Regions from separate parts of the Companilactobacillus sp. HBUAS56275 genome, predicted to be linked through region 1. Evidence: predicted binding sites of a transcription regulator. Region 1 holds the regulator's gene; each other region holds the start of a gene.
The links. The regulator Rex, encoded in region 1, represses fermentation and respiration genes when NADH is low (regulators of the CRP and FNR family bind a similar motif). The targets are predictions, from matches to a motif close to TTGTGAANTANTTCACAA.
Positions count from the first base shown of each region.

Region 2: a site for Rex is predicted at 3,170-3,187, ahead of adhE (bifunctional acetaldehyde-CoA/alcohol dehydrogenase). Genes of this name have one in related genera too.
Region 3: a site for Rex is predicted at 3,358-3,375, ahead of U8526_RS11895 (OPT/YSL family transporter). Genes of this name have one in related genera too.

Region 1 covers NZ_JAYKKK010000006.1:79,005-84,746, forward strand. The annotation lists gene U8526_RS11475 (hypothetical protein) at 1-186, shown strand, start outside; gene U8526_RS11480 (DUF368 domain-containing protein) at 444-1,295, opposite strand; gene U8526_RS11485 (ABC-F family ATP-binding cassette domain-containing protein) at 1,377-3,287, opposite strand; gene U8526_RS11490 (redox-sensing transcriptional repressor Rex) at 3,424-4,074, shown strand; gene manA (mannose-6-phosphate isomerase, class I) at 4,094-5,062, shown strand; gene U8526_RS11500 (cation:dicarboxylate symporter family transporter) at 5,299-5,742, shown strand, end outside.
Region 2 covers NZ_JAYKKK010000008.1:37,800-43,541, reverse strand. The annotation lists gene U8526_RS12515 (MFS transporter) at 1-257, opposite strand, end outside; gene adhE (bifunctional acetaldehyde-CoA/alcohol dehydrogenase) at 520-3,138, opposite strand; gene U8526_RS12505 (oleate hydratase) at 3,837-5,513, opposite strand; gene U8526_RS12500 (acetate/propionate family kinase) at 5,689-5,742, opposite strand, start outside.
Region 3 covers NZ_JAYKKK010000007.1:24,749-30,490, reverse strand. The annotation lists gene U8526_RS11905 (glycoside hydrolase family 1 protein) at 33-1,415, shown strand; gene U8526_RS11900 (PTS sugar transporter subunit IIC) at 1,452-2,771, shown strand; gene U8526_RS11895 (OPT/YSL family transporter) at 3,638-5,551, shown strand; gene U8526_RS11890 (PqqD family peptide modification chaperone) at 5,568-5,742, shown strand, end outside.

The DNA.
Region 1 (5,742 bases):
AGTGATACTTTAATTGCACAAGAAGATAGTATAAGTAGTACTGAAAGCCAAAATACGGACGTTACAGACGCTTGGAGTGAGAATGACGGTATTCTATTGAAGAATGTCAATCCGAACCTTGCAGGTGAATATAAAGGGGAAATTGAATGGACTTTGAGTGAAACTCGTTTTGACTATATTGCATAGAACTATGGTTATTAAAAAATAGAATAGACTATATAAAAAATAGCAGTAAGACATTAAATTTTTGTCTCACTGCTATTTTGTTTGTATTTTTTCTGAATAAAATAACCAATGTTCTATCTTTAATAGTGGAAATGAGCTACACAGGGGCAACCCATTCCGGTTTGCTACAGTATCGAAATCGCCCGCCAAGTACGCGTGCAATTCCGATACTTAGGCAAATCCTCGTGGGCTGACCGCCCCTGTTGCGCTCTCTGTTTTTATTTGTACTTCTCTTCCAGTCCACTCATCCAAAGTGCCAATAAGCATCCAGCAATAAAGAATGTCAAACTTAAAACAATATCGAATCCGGTCGTACCGATATAGGAAATACCGTCGTCCATGTAAGGATTAGGAACTAGGATCAATACGGTACTGGCTAAGACGATTCCTAAGATGAAGTGGTAGACCTTGGAATGATGATGGAAGATTAATTTTTCCATGGCTTTAGAGAAGGTTAATAATGAGATAACTCCACCAATGGCAATTGGAATGAAAACCATTGGATCGAAGGTTTTAAAGCCTTTGAGCATTGGTGTATATAATCCCAAGATGATCAAAAGGTTTGACGGACTCAATCCGGGTACCAGCACACCTAAGGCGATTAAGATACCAGCGATGACGAAGCCGAAAAAGTTAGCGGGGATGGTCCCTAGGATTTCACTCATGAAGAAGAGAAATACACCACCACCGACAAAACTAGCTAAAAACCAGATAACATCTGACTTATCTCGGCTAGTTCGAGAAGTGGATTCCTTTAATAGTGTCGGCAAGGTTCCAATGATGGTTCCAGCAAAACCCCAGAGGACGATGACCTGATAATTTTGTAAAAGGTAATCGAGTGGCTTGGATAAAATTCCGATACCGACAATTCCACCAATTCCGATGGGAAGAAAATAGAGGAAATCTCGCTTAAAATTCTGACGAACGTGAGCCATAAAACTCAGCATGCGTTCGTAAATGCCCATGATTGCAGCTAAGACACCACCGGAAACTCCTGGCAAAATAAATCCTAAAGCAATGATGACACCTTTAAAAAATCTTATTAAGAAATTTTCTTGTTTTATTTTTATTCTCCCTATGAACGTTCTTTATAAATTAAGTTATCAAATTTAATGAACCCGAGCAACAAAAAAGCAGACTCAATGGTCTGCTTATTCAGAAAACTCTTCTAGTTCAATGGATTTCTCAGTCCATTCTTCTTCAATTTTATCTTGTTGTTGCTTGTTTTCGTCGAGTTCTTTTTGAAGATCACCCAATTTGCTATAGGAAGTTAAATTCTCATCTTTTGTCATTTCTTTTTGAATGGCGGCATTCTTCTCTTCTAATTCAGCAATTTGTGCTTCTAAATCTTCAACCTGACGACGAAGTTTACGTTCTTGCTTTTGTTGTTCCTTAGATTGTTGATACTGAACTTTCTTTTCACTGACATTTGAAGTCTTTTCTGTTTCTTCAGTTGGTTGGTCAGTCGTTTTTTCTACGTAGTAGTCGTAATCGCCAAGATAGATCTTGCTACCGTGTTCACCGATGTCAACAATTCGATCAGCTAAAGTATTCAAAAGGTATCGATCATGGGAAACGAAGAGAACTGTTCCTTCAAAATTCTTCAGAGCATCTTCAAGAACTTCCTTACTATCGATGTCCAAATGGTTAGTTGGCTCATCCATGATTAGAAAGTTGTCGTGTTCCATAGCTAGTTTCGTCAAAGTTAAACGAGCTTTTTCACCACCGGATAATCCTGCGACGGGTTTAAGAACATCATCGCCACTGAAAAGGAAGGCTCCCAGCATGTTGCGGATAACTTGTTCATCCAAACGAGGGTAGATATCCCAAATTTCGTGAAGGACATCCTTTTTAGGATCAAGATTCTTAAGATTCTGATCGTAGTAACCAACTTGAACGTTAGCACCAAATTGAGTTGTTCCTTTGATCATAGGAATTTGACCCAGAATCGACTTTAAGAAAGTAGACTTACCGATACCATTGGGACCAATGATACCAACACGTTCACCTTTTTTGACATCAAGATTGATTGGTTCAGACATGATCTGATCATCGTAACCAATCGCTGCATCTTTGACGAGCAAGACATCATTTCCACTTTCCTTATCAATCTGGAAACTAAAATGAACCGAGCCTTGATCACTATCGGGACGATCTAGGACATCCATATGTTCCAGTTTCTTACGACGACTTTGGGCCATCTTAGTAGTAGAAGCACGGACAATATTCTTTTGAATGTATTCCTCAGTTTTCTTGATTTCAGCTTGTTGTTCTTCGTAATGTTTCCAGGCAACTTCTTGATTCTTTTTCTTTTCTTGTAAGTAGAAAGTATAGTTACCAGAATAATGTGTTGAAGAGTGATGATTTATTTCAACGATTTCAGTTACGACCTTGTCTAAGAAATACTGATCATGGGAGACAATGACTAAAGCACCACGATAATTCTTGAGGTAGCCTTCAAGCCATTCAACGGTATTAATGTCCAAATGGTTAGTTGGTTCATCCAAAAGCAAAATATCATGATGTTCTAGTAACATTTTAGCCATAGCTAGACGAGAACGTTCACCACCAGAGAGGGTTGAAATTTGAGCTTGCCAAACATCCTCATCGAAGCCAAATCCCTTGAGGACACTGCGAATCTCTGATTGATAGCCGTAACCATTTTCTCGACGAAAAATATTTTGCAATTGATCGTATTGTTTTAAAATTTCGTCATAGTCTTGAACATTAGGATTAGCAAGTTTTTCTTCCAGAGCATGCATCTTTTTTTCTTGCTCTTTTAGATAGTCGAAAACTTGTTCCATTTCGTCGAAAATTTTATTTTCACTGTTTAAACCGGAATCCTGAGCTAGATAACCGATATTTGTGTCTTTCTTGAGAGCAATATTTCCACTGTTGTAACTTTCTTGGTCGGAAATAATTTTGAGCATAGTTGACTTGCCGACACCATTACGGCCGACTAGACCAATCCTGCTATTATCCTGTACTTCAAAGCTGACATTAGAGAATAGCCTTTTAGTACCAAAATTCTTTGTTATGTTTTGTGCTTGTAATAAAATCAATTTTGAACTCCTTTATATATTCACAATTTTATCATTATTCAATAAATTATGTCTTTATAGGTTTAACGTGTTGCGTTTTTGTCGATTTTTATTTACTATAAATGTTAGTGAAATGACACACATATGGTGGTAAATTATGACAAAAACAACAGTTCCAAACGCAACAATAAAGCGTTTACCAATTTATTATCGGTATTTTCAATTTTTAAAAGATGAAGGTACAAAAAAAATCTCTTCTGGAGAATTATCAGAAGGGGTCAAGATAGATAGTGCTACAATAAGACGTGACTTCTCATATCTAGGAGCACTTGGAAAACGTGGCTATGGCTACGATGTAGACGATTTAGTAGCTTTCTTTAAGAAGCTCTTGAATCAAGACAAGCGTACTAACGTAGCCTTAGTAGGTGTTGGTAATTTAGGTAACGCCTTACTAAATTATAACTTTTCTCGGACTAATAATGTTCGAATTGCGGCAGCTTTTGATATTAATAAGGAAATTGTCGGTACAGTTAAGAGTGGAGTGCCTGTTTATGACATCTCCGAATTGAAGGAACAACTTCATTTGCAACAGATCGATGTCTGCATTTTGACAGTTTCTTCAAATGCGGCTCAAACGACAGCTGACTTATTAGCCGATGCCGGAGTTAGAGGTATTTTAAACTTCACACCGGTAATCATTAACGTTCCAAGCAGTATCCGCGTTCATTATGTCGATTTGGCTAATGAATTGCAGACACTAATTTTCTTCTTAGATCGTGATAAGTCATTGAAAGAAGAGCAAGAATAATTTTTTGGGGGAAAGTATTATGAGTGAACCATTGTTCTTAAAGCCTGTATTCCACGAAAAGATCTGGGGTGGAAGAAAGCTAGAAACTAAGTTTGGTTACAAGATTCCAGATGGAACTATTGGTGAATGCTGGGCTATTTCAGGTCATCCACATGGTAGATCACAAGTTGAAAATGGTGAATTTGCTGGTCAATATGTTGATGATCTTTGGAAGAATCACAGTGAATTATTTGGCAATCCTAAGGGTAAAGTATTCCCACTTCTAACAAAGATTTTGGATGCTGAAGCTAGTTTATCAGTTCAAGTTCATCCCGATAATGAGTATGCTGCAAAGCATGAACATGAATTAGGTAAGACTGAATGCTGGTACATCATCGATGCTGAACCAGGTTCATACTTGATTTATGGTCACAATGCCAAGAATAAAGCTGAACTTGATGAAATGATCGAATCAGGCGACTGGGACCATCTATTGAGAAAGGTTCCAGTTAAGACTGGTGATTTTTACTATGTACCAAGTGGTACCGTTCATGCTTTGAACAAGGGTATCATGGCCTTAGAGACACAACAAAGTAGTGATACAACATATCGTTTGTATGATTATGACCGTGTTGAAAAGTCTACTGGTAAGAAACGTGATCTTCACATCAAACAATCTGAGGATACAATTACGGTTCCTCATAAAGATCCACAATTAAATATTGAATCAAAAGAAGAGGGCAAGAACAAGTTTACAACATTTGTTCAACCACCCGTTTCACCATTCTTCTCAGTTTATCACTGGGAAATTAAAGAACCAGTTGAACTCCATCATCAAATCGGTAAGTATACTTTGATCTCTGTAATCAATGGTCAAGGTAAGATTACCGTTGATGGAAAAGACTATGATTTGGAAAAGGGTATCCATTTGATCGTTCCAGCAACTGTTGATGCTTGGACACTTTCTGGTGATTTGGATATTATCGCTTCTGAATCAGGTGAAAATTAGATAAAAATTAAGATATGCTAAAAAGATGCAGAATGTCGATTTGAGAAAACCGGATGTTCTGCTTTTTTTATTGGTGAAATTAAGCAAAACAAGAACGATTTAAGCACAGCCTAGCAATTTTGTTCGTATAAATGATATGAATGAAAAATATTTTAATCTGAAACCGTTATCAATTTCATTTTTTACAAAAAGTCTTCTATAATTAAAACTATGTTGATTTCAAAGGGGACTTTAAAGTGCAAAAGCAACGATTTTTTCGAGTCAGCTTAGGTTGGCAAATTATTATTGGTTTGGTTCTAGGAATTGTTCTAGGACAAATTTTTTACCAGAATAAAGCTGCTATTCAAGTGATGCAGAACATTGGGACAATGTTTATCTCAATGATTCAGATGATTGTTTTACCAATTGTTATCTCTTGTTTGACAGTCGGTATCGCCAATATGGGTGATATTAAGAAATTAGGTCGAATCGGATTAAAGACTTTAATTTATTTTGAAATAATGACAACATTAGCGATTATTATTGGTATTATCGTTGCTAATGTTACACATCCCGGTACCTTTATTGATGTACATAGTCTAAAAGGTTCGGATATTAGTCAATATACAGCTACGGCTAAAACAGCCAAACATTCGGGTATTTGGTCAATCTTGATGAGTATCATCCCAACCAATATCTTC
Region 2 (5,742 bases), on a different contig from region 1:
TAATCAGCTAACGCACCCAGAAACGGAGCCAATAATGATACTAATAGCGTACTGAAACTATTAGCATATCCCCAATAAGCAGTAGAACTAGCGGCCGAAACATTATTTGCTGAAGCCATTGATTTGAAATACACTGGCAAAACAGCTGTCGTTACGATTATTCCGTAAGCAGAATTGGCCCAGTCATACATGATCCAGCTCCACTGTTCTTTGTTGATTTTTAAATTGACACTTCTTTTATTTTTTAAAGAAATCATCAATTATTACCCCCATCCATTTGCGCAAAGAAAATAAATTTTTATAACGCGAAGGAATTATAGCATGGGAAAAGCTTCTCTAGATATACAAAACAATAACTCTCTATCTTGGATTTTAGACTGGTAATACAGGTTTTTAGGGCCTAATCATTATTTATAAATATCGGTTGCACACAAAAACAAGCAGTAACTCGAAATGAGTCACTGCTTGTTTTTTATTTAATAGTGAATTGAGAGAAAATCTCTGCAATTTATTGCTCTCTTATTTTTCGATTCCTTTACCAACATACATGTCTTCAAGGATTTGTTTCAATTCAGAAATTAAAGGTTCTTTAGGATTTGTGAATGAGAATTGATCTCCGAATGCTGCTTCTGATAATGAATCAACATTTTCATCAAATTCCTTCTTATTAATGTAGTTATCTTTAAGGCTTAACTTAATGCCGAGTCCATGAGCAAGATCAACAATCTTTTGAACTAAGGCATCTTTCAAAGCTCTATCATCTTTACCTGACAAACCGATGTATCTAGCAATAGATGCATAATCTGAATCAGCTCTGAAACTTTCGTACTTAGGCCACATAGTGATCTTTGTTGGTTGTTCGAAGTTATAATTGATTACTTGTGGTAAGGCAATGATTGAAGCCAATCCGTGTCTGATGCCATAAACATTTGTTAAAGCATCTGTGATTGAATGACCGACACCAGCAAAGGCATTACCGAATGACATACCTGCAAGTGTTGACGCATTGTGCATTTCTTCTTGAGCATCCTTGTCACCACTAGCAGCTTTTTCTAGATTGTCAAAGACTAACTTAATAGCTTGTAATGCATATGGTCTTGTGTAATCTGAAGCCATATTGGCAACATAAGATTCAATGGCATTGTTCAAAACATCCATACCAGATTCAGCGATGATGTCTTTTGGCATTGTTTCAACAAATTGTGAATCAATGATAGCAACATCAGGTGTCAATGCATAATCAGCGATTGGGTACTTTGTACCTGTTTCTGTATCGATAATTGAACTAAATGGTGTAACTTCGGCACCAGTTCCATATGTTGTTGGAATAGCAACGAATTGTGCTTTCTCAGGCTTAGGGAACTTGTAGGCACGTTTTCTGATATCAATGAAGCCTTGTTTTGCACCAAAGAGATCAACATCGGGATGTTCATAGAACAACCACATGTCTTTGGCTGTATCCATTGTTGTACCACCACCTAATGCAATAATTGTATCAGGCTTGAATAAATTCATTTGAGTAACACCACGTTTTACAACATCTGTTGTTACGATGTTATCAACGTCTGAGAACATTGAATATTCAACGTGGAACTTGCTGCGTTTCAATTCATCGGTAATAGTATCAACGAAACCAAGTTGAACCATGACAGGATCACAAACGATAAAGGCTCTCTTCATACCTTCAAGATCTTCTAGATAACGAACTGAAGTCTTTTCATAGTAAACTCTTGGTTGTTTAATCCATTGCATATTATTTCTCCGTTTTGCGATTGTCTTAATATTAAGCAAATCAAATGAAGATACGTTATGAGAAATAGAATTCTTCCCCCATGAACCAGTACCAAGAGTAAGTGATGGGATCATTTCATTGTAAAGATTACCAATACCACCAATAGCAGCAGGTGTATTTACTAAGACACGACTAGCTTTCATCTTAATACCAAATTCAGTAGCTAAGTCCTCATCCATTGTGTGAATACCGACTGTGTGGCCTAAACCACCAAAGTGTAATAGCTCATCAGCCTTTTCAAAGCCTTCCTTGTGTCCAGCAACTTTATAAACTGAAAGAACAGGTGATAGTTTTTCAGCTGAAAGTGGTTCGTCAGGACCAACCTTTGAAAGTTCAACACCAAGTACTTTAGTATCATCAGGAACTTTGATACCGGCTAATTTAGCGATAGCAACAGCTGACTTACCGGCAATAGGACCTTTAACTCCACCTTCTGGTCTAAACATTGCGTCAGCTAATTTCTTGTAATCTGACTTCTTAATGAAGAAAATCTTATTCTTTTCAAATAGTGATTTTACTTCGTCATAAATATCGGCATCAACGATGGCACTGTTTTCAGAAGCACAAACCATACCATTATCAAAAGTCTTTGATAGAACAATATCGTTAACAGCACGTTTGATGTTAGCAGTCTTTTCAATATATGCAGGGCCATTACCAGGACCAACACCTAAAGCAGGTTTACCAGTTGAATAAGCGGCTTTAACCATACCAGGACCACCAGTAGCTAATACACTAGCAACACCTTCGTTATTCATTAAGTAAGAAGTAGCTTCAATACTTGGCTTTTCGATCCATTGAATGACACCTTCTGGGGCACCAGCATCAATGGCAGCTTTTAACATAACTTTAGCGGCGGCAACAGAACAATTTTGAGCTTGGGGATGGAAACCAAAGATAATCGGATTACGAGTCTTCATAGCAATCAATGACTTGAACATTGCAGTTGAAGTTGGATTAGTAACAGGAGTAACACCTGCTAAAACGCCAAGTGGTTCAGCGACTTTGATCAAACGGTGTTCCTTATCATCTTCGATAATACCAACGGTCTTATCACGTTTGATTGAGTGCCAAATTTCTTCTGTAGCGTACATATTTTTAATAACTTTATCTTCAACCATTCCACGGCCAGTTTCTTTATAAGCTAACTTAGCTAATTCAAAACTAGCGTTTAATCCAGCGATGGCCATTTGGTGAACAATATGATCAACTTGCTTTTGAGTAAAACCATCCATAATATCCAAAGCCTTATGAGCTTTAGCAACCATGGCATCAATACCAGGTTTTACATCTTCTTTTTCATCTGATTTTGTAGAAACTTTTGTATCTTTGGAACCTTTCAACATCTGATTACCTCCAAGATTTAAAAATTCATATTTGTTAACTAATTCACGTTTTATCTTATCACTGTACAATCAATGTTCAAGCCATTTTGTTTAAAAACTCTAAGTAAACGTTTCCACGTTGATATATCAACACCTAAACAATTATCTCTACAAAAAAATTAATTTCACATCACTTTTTAATTGTGAATATTTCTTCACAATCTCATCATAATGCCTGTCTCATGTTGCTTTTTGATTCACAAAAAAAGAGCTGAAATCGGATTCAGCTCTTACTTGTGAAACTTTTTATCTTTCTTAATGAGATGTTTTGTCGTTTGATGTTAGATTTTATTTGTTTCCGATATAGATTGATTATAGGCATCAACCTCCCTTTTAGATGGGAATTTCGTTTAGGTTAGTTACTTTTGAATACATTTTGTATTGTGAAGGTTTTTGAGGTTTGTTTAAAATAATTTCTCGTTCCACATAAAATTATTTTTTCTATTCTCAATAGTTTTTCTTCTAACTCTAAATAACCATACCTCAAGACCTCAAACCATTCTTCTTGGCTGTTCTTCTCAAGTATGCTGCCTAAATGGGCTCCGCAAGGGCAACCTCCCGTGATTTGCTACAGTACTGAAATTGCACGCATAGTACGCGTGCGATTCCAGTACTTAGGCAAATCCTCAGAGGTCAAACGCCCTTGCTCCGCCCTCTCTCTATCTAAACATTGTCTTAGTAGCACGTGCCATTACTTTAGGATCTTTCTCGTAATGATGCATTGGTGTCATTTCTGACAATGGAATATTCAACAATGTATATACGGCACGTTGTGCTGCACGGAATGAATATTGTTCTGTAAAGACCATATCGAATGGTTGTTCACAGAATTGACTAATGAAGGCTAAGTTCTTGCTTCCCTTTGGAACTACATCTGGACGATCTCCGACGGCTCTTTGATTAAACATTGCACTTGCATATGGTAGGTGAACTGGAATTACATTGACAATACTATCCATAATTTCTTGTGTATGATTCTTGATATTGTCTTTGCTTGGGTCTACTTCTGCTAGATGTCCTAGTAATTCTTCTAGCATTTCTTTACCTGTCATTTCCATTACAGGCTTTTGAACGTAGTCACCGTTTCTTCTTGGATACATGAAGTAACCCCAGAATGTTGACTCATTTGGCTTTTGTGCCTTGAAGTGTGGTTGATGGTGTACAACGATTGATAACAATGGCGTACTGTTGATCCATGTATTCAAAGCATTTCCGGGTTCTTGTTGTGTGATACGTGAAATTTCATTTACTAAGAAGTGGCTGTTTGTTGTGACTGTGAAGCTGACCCATTCACTTTGTGTACGATCACCGAAGAATTTGTCAGGATTACCTAATGAGTAGAACTTTTCGGCTGCTTTCTTCCAAAGTGCTGCACTAGGTGCATAATCCATATTTTCCTTAAATGGTGTGTTGAAGTCGCCAAGTGCTGAACTATCAGTAATTGAACCATTAGTATCAAAGACTAGGTCGTTTTCGGCAATATCGATATGTCCTTCTTTGTTATCGTTATCAACTTCTTCGTACTTGAGTCCAGTAACGATAATATCATCTTGAAGTGGTGTGTCTTTGAATTCAAGGTCGGTAACCTTACGGTTGTTGATGAATGTTACGCCACGATCTTCCAAGTACTTGCGCATTGGCAAGATGATACTTTCAAATTGGTTATATGGACTTCTTGTAACACCTTCCAGTGTATTGATACGACTGAATTCAAGAATCATACGATTCATGTAACGACGTAATTCAACGGCTGAACTAGCACGTTTGAAAGCAAATGTTGTTTGCCACATGTACCAGAAGTTTGTTGTGAAGAAGTGTGGACTGCTTGCAAACCATTCTGCAATACTGATGTTATTTAATTTTTCTTCATCTTTTTCAGGCATCAACATCAATTTAGACAATAGGTAACGATCCTTGTTGTCAAATTGCATATGTCTGTAATTATCTTTATTAGGTTTTACACGTGGACCGTTTTCATCGATCAAACGGCCAACATCATGTGTTGGATGAGCGTGGTCAAAATTCAAAATGTCATCTGTAACTGTTTGTCCAGGATGGTCCAATGAAGGTACCGAACGCAATACATCCCATAGGTTTTCGAATGTTTCTTCGTTGAGCATTCTACCACCCTTTGCTAAAAATCCTTTGCTGTTCGATAAAGCTTGGTTACCATATTCTGTTTCATAGTCCTTAACTGCGGCACCATCGTTTGCACCGTGGTCTTCTAGACCCATCATAGTAATTTGATCGCCATTAAATCCCCCATCACGAATCAAATAAATACCAGCTGCTAAATTACCAACACCTGTACCAATCATGTAGGCTTTTCTTGTCATATCATGAACCTCCATTCCAAATTTACTCTTTTCTATACACCCTTAATATAACAGTAAAAATAAAAAAGTAAAGGCTTACATTGCATTATTGGCAACATTTTTAATCTATTTTTTAACATTAAAAAAGGAATCAAAACAACTTAAATTTGTTTTAATTCCTTGATTTTTTCATTATTTACTTTGTTAGTCTAACTACATCGCGAACGATCATCAATTCTTCATCAGTTGG
Region 3 (5,742 bases), on a different contig from region 1:
TAAACGTATTCAAAAAACGTGGGGTGAAAAAAATGACAAATAAATTACCGGAAAACTTCTTCTGGGGTAATTCAACTTCAAGTATGCAAACTGAGGGTGCTTGGAATGTTGGCGGTAAAGGTAAATCCGTTTATGATGTAAGACCAGCAACTGAAAATTCTTCTGATTGGCACGATGCAATTGATGAATATCATCGTTACGATGAAGATTTTGATTTAATGGCTAAACAAGGAATGAACTGCTATCGTTTCCAAATTTCTTGGAGCCGTGTAAATCCTACTGGTGATGGAGACTTTAACGAAGAGGGTATTGAATTTTATAGCAAATTGATCGATGCCTTAATAGCCAAGAATATTACACCGATGATTTGTTTGTATCATTTCGATATGCCATTGAATTTGGCAGAGAAATATAATGGCTTTTTGTCCCGTCACGTTGTGGATGCATTTGTTCGTTATAGTACTGAAATGGTTAAACGTTTTGGAGATCGTGTAAAATATTGGATTACATTTAATGAACAAAATCTTTATTCCATGAGCGAGGCCTTCAGAATTGCCGGTTACTTAAAAGGTGACGAAACTGACGATGAACTATATCAAATTAGTCATCACGTTATGTTGGCCCATGTTGGTGTAGCTAATTACATTCATGAAAATACGGATTGTCAAATCGGTGGGATGTTGGCATACAGTGAAGTTTATCCAGCATCACCAAATCCTAAAGATATTTTATATGCTCGCCAAATCAATGAATTTCTTAACCGTAATTTGTTGGACGTATTCGTTTATGGACGTTATTCAAATGAAGTTTTGACTTTTGTTAAGAACCACAATATCGATATGGATTATCAACCAGATGATGATAAAGTTTTGATCAAAGTAACATCTGATTTTATTGCTTTCAGTTATTACCGTAGTGATACGATCAGTGCTGAAATGGTTCCTGAAGGAACGATTCCTAATTATTACCTTGATAAAGGCGTTAAGAAGAATCCTTTCTTGGAAACATCAGAATTTGGTTGGCAAATTGATCCATTAGGATTTAGAGATATCTTGACAAAAGTCTACAACGAATATGGTGTACCAATGTTTCCAATTGAGAACGGAATCGGTGTTCGTGAAGAGTTTGATGGTAGTGAGATAAACGATGACTATCGTATCAAATATCACCGTGACCACATTCAAGCTATGGAAGACGCAATCTTTGAAGACGGCGTTGAAGTCTTAGGTTATCTGGGATGGGGATTGATTGATATCCCTAGTTCTAGTGGAAATATGGACAAGCGTTACGGAACAGTTTACGTCAACCGTACAAATCATGACCTTAAAGATATGAAACGTGTACCAAAGAAGAGTTATTGGTGGTTGAAACACGTTATTGAAACGAATGGAGGTGATTTGTCAGATTTGAAGTAAGTATCTAAGTTAAAAAACTTTTTCGGGGGCGAAAGTATGTCATTACAGAATTCAAAAGCTGCAGATAAATTTGCGACTTTTGCAGCTAAAATGGGTGCTCAAATTCATCTACGTTCATTACGTGATGCGTTTGCCACTATCATGCCGCTTTATATCCTTGCTGGATTAGCGGTTCTATTAAATAACACAGTCTTTACTTGGATTTTTAAGGGTAAGACATTGTTGCACGTTCAATATTGGGGAACTTTATTGAGTAATGCGACATTAAATATTTCAGGTATTTTAATTGCAGCTATGATTGGTTATTGTTTAGCTAAAAACAGACGCTTTGATAATCCAATCTCTGCTGCTCTAGTATCAATGTCTGCTTTGGTAACTATGATGCCAAATACAGTTAAATTGATTCCAGATGGCGCTAAAAAAACAGTCGATATTTCAGCTGTTTTGCCATTTACTAACTTGGGTACAGGAGCAATGTTCGCCGGTGTTATCGTTGGTTTGATTGCTACTGAAGCCTTTGTCAGAATCTCTAGAATTAAGAAGTTACAAGTTCACTTAGGTGAAAATGTACCACCAGCTGTTGGTAAATCATTTGATGTTTTGATTCCTATGATTATTGTTTTATCATGTTCAGCTATTATTTCAGCACTACTTTACAACTTGTCAGGAATGAATTTGATCAATTTGATCACAACATTCATCCAAGAACCACTCCGTCATATCGGAACAGGTATCTGGGGAGTTATTATTCTTTACTCACTAGGTAACTTACTCTGGTTATTCGGTATTCACCAATCAGTTATTTACAGTTCAATTCTAGAACCACTTTTGATTATCAATATTACACAAAACATTGCCGCATATAATGCTGGTAAAGCTATTCCTAATATTATCAACGTTTCCCAAGTTCAAACTTATGGTTTGATGGGTGGTTCCGGTTCAACACTTTGTTTACTAGTTGCCACATTCCTAGTTGGACACAGTGCCGTAACTAAGAACGTTGCTAAATTATCAATTGCACCTGGATTCTTTAATATTAACGAACCTGTTATCTTCGGTTACCCAATCGTTTATAACATTTCACTAGCAATCCCATTTGTACTTGTACCTGTTATGGGTCTTGTAATTAGTTATGTAACAACTGTTTTAGGTTGGATGAACCCATGTGTTATTCAAGTTCCATGGACGACACCAATTGGATTCAGTGCCTTTCTAGCCACTGCTGGTGACTGGCGTGCTGTTGTTATTCAATTGATTACCTTCATCTTGGGCGTTCTAGTTTATATTCCATTCGTTATGATCAACGATAAGGTTCTTGCAAAAGAAAACCAAGGAATGGACGTTAAAGAAGCATAATTAGATATTATAGTCACTTAATTTATACTCTATGGATTTTAAATTCATAGGGTATTTTTTTGTAGAGAAAAGCAAAGTTAGAATAAAATATTTTTTTATTTTGATAAAATTTTGTGAACGTGAAATAAATATGCCAACTCTTAATGACGAGTAAACAAAAGCTGCTCGTTTTTTTGATTAATGAACAAGAACAGAGGGATTTGCTAAGAAATCATCATTTCGAAATTTGAGCAAAGTCAAAATTATGTATATAAGTTTTTAACAAATGATTATCTAGACGTATTTCAGTAGAGAAAAATACGTCTCAATAGAAAAGCGTCAAATCAATCTTAAATCGTCGTTATAACGTTGAACTTTTTCAAGTAAAGTAACAAATATATGAAAATTAAAGAGTATCTTTGAATGAAAAAAGATTGTGATAAAAATATCTTGATTAGTAAATGACTAATATATTCAATCATAAGATTAAAATTATTAAAGTTTAACTAATGTTGTGATATCAGTAATTACATATCAAATAGGGAATACAAGTGTTTATGCATGGTGAACACTTGTGAATTTATTTCGGAAAAACGTACGGTGACAGATGTGAACTACGTCACAAATTCTATTGATTTTTGTAAATGCAACCGTTATCATGAAAATGAAAGCGTTGTAAGGAGAGGCGTGCATTTAACGACTATAATCATTGAAAAAACTAGTAAAAAGTTGGATGGGGTAGTGCTGAAATTATAAAATTTAGTCAATACTGAAACTAGTTTAGTTCTTAATAATGAGTATATCCGTGATTCTATTGTAAATAAATTTCTTCTCACAATGACTTTGGAATTATATAGAGACCCAATTAGTTAGGGGAGGCATTTAAGATGAAAAAGAGCCTGTCTCAATCGGCATATGGTGGTATTTCAGGTGAGAAGTACGTACCATATGTAACCGATAAAGATAATCACGGTGGCAGTTCTGTTGTCATGATCATGGGTGCCATCTTAGCAGTTATTTTTGCAGCTTCAACAGCATATTCAGGTATGAAGGCTGGTTTAACAGTTGCTGCAGGTATTCCGGGATCAATTATTGGTTCTGGTTTGATCGCAGCTTTTGCTAAGAAGAAGGGTATTTTAGGCAAGAATCTTCTGCAAGGGATGTCCAGTGGTGGTGAATCAATTGCCAGTGGGATGATTTACGTTTTACCCGCTATCATAATTATTGGCGGTCGTGTCAACTTCATATCCGGGGTTATAGTTGGTGCTTTAGCGGTATTATTTGCTATCGGTACTGCTTCACTAGTTGAGAACTACTTGGTAGTTGAAGAGCACGGAAAATTAGTTTATCCAGAATCAATGGCTATCTCTGAAGCCTTAGTTGCTTCAGAAGCTGGTGGTGACTCATTGAAGTTCATGGGTATTGGTTTTGGAATTGGTGGTATTTTGACCTTGCTAACGACGCAAGTCTTTGGTTGGGTCAACAGTACAATTACTTATGTTGGTAATTCTTTCTATCGTTGGAAGATGTCGACGGAAGTTAACCCAATGTTAGCTGGTATTGGATTCGTTGTTGGACTGGATGTTGCGTTGACAATGTTTGCTGGTTCAATTCTTTCCAATTTTGCCATCACACCATTGATTGCTAACTTTACGCAGATGGCTGGAAATAATGCTAAAGATTGGAATGATGTGGCACTTGCTGTAAATCAAATGGGTGTTGATCAAGTTGCTGGTTCATATTCCAAATATATTGGTGCCGGTATGATGCTCTGTGGTGGTATCGTCGGAGCTGTAAAATTGATTCCAGTTATTGTTACATCTATTAAAAAGACTTTGAATGCTAGAAATGGCAGCAGCGAAGATCGTAATATGTTAGGTATTTGGTCATTAGTTATTGCCGTTATTGCTATCTTTGTCGTTGGTTTCTTTGTATCAGGAAATATTTTGATGGCCATTGTAGGTGGTATTTTAGCTATTATTTTGGCAATGTTATTCGTTATTGTTTCCGCTAGACTAGCCGGAACAATTGGCTGTTCTAACGCACCTGTTTCAGGTATGACGATTGCTTCACTAGTTATTATGACGTTAGTTTTCGTTATCTTTGGCTGGAAGAGCAATGCTGATAATCAAATTCTTCTACTATTTGGTGTATTTATTGTTACTGCCATTTCTGTTGGTGGTGCTTATATGCAGACACAAAAAGTCGATTATGTTATCGGTGGTAATAAGAAAGAAATGATGAAGTACTTCATGATTGCTGCCATTATCGGTGTTATTGTCGTAGTCGGAACAACTGTAATTCTTGAACCTCAATTAAAGATCACAGGTTCAAATCCACCATTCGGAATGCCACAAGCTAACTTAATTGCTACATTGACAACCGGAATCATGTCAGGAAATCTTCCTTGGATTATGATTATTATCGGTGTCGTTATGGCTATTGTTTGTTGGATGTTAGGTCTATCAATTATGACTGTTGCTTTAGGATTCTATCTACCAATTTCAACAACTTCAATTATTCTAGTTGGTGCTTTGATCAAATTATTGATCGATAAGGTAACAAAGAATAAAGAGTTGAAAGACAGACGTATTCAAAGCGGTGTCAGTCTATCATCAGGTTTAATTGCTGGTGGTTCAATTATTGGATTGATTGGGATTATCCTACATGTTACTGGAGTACTTGGCGACAAGGTTCCCGCTGGTTTTGCCGGCAGTAACGTAATGGGATTGATCTTATTAGCAGTCTTAGTGATTGCCGTTATCATTCCATTGTTAAATATTAAAAAGGAAGCAAAATAAGTAAGGGGCGATGAAAATGGCTAAACGTCCAGAATTAACTGAAGAAGATTTAAAACATATGATATTTCAGAAGAATCCGGAAGTTGTCTATAAGAGAAAGGCAGGAATCGTTACGATTGTCCGGGAACAGAATCATCCGATTCAAAAATTTTTCCGCAAATTGCATATGCACATTCCTGAAGAAACCTATC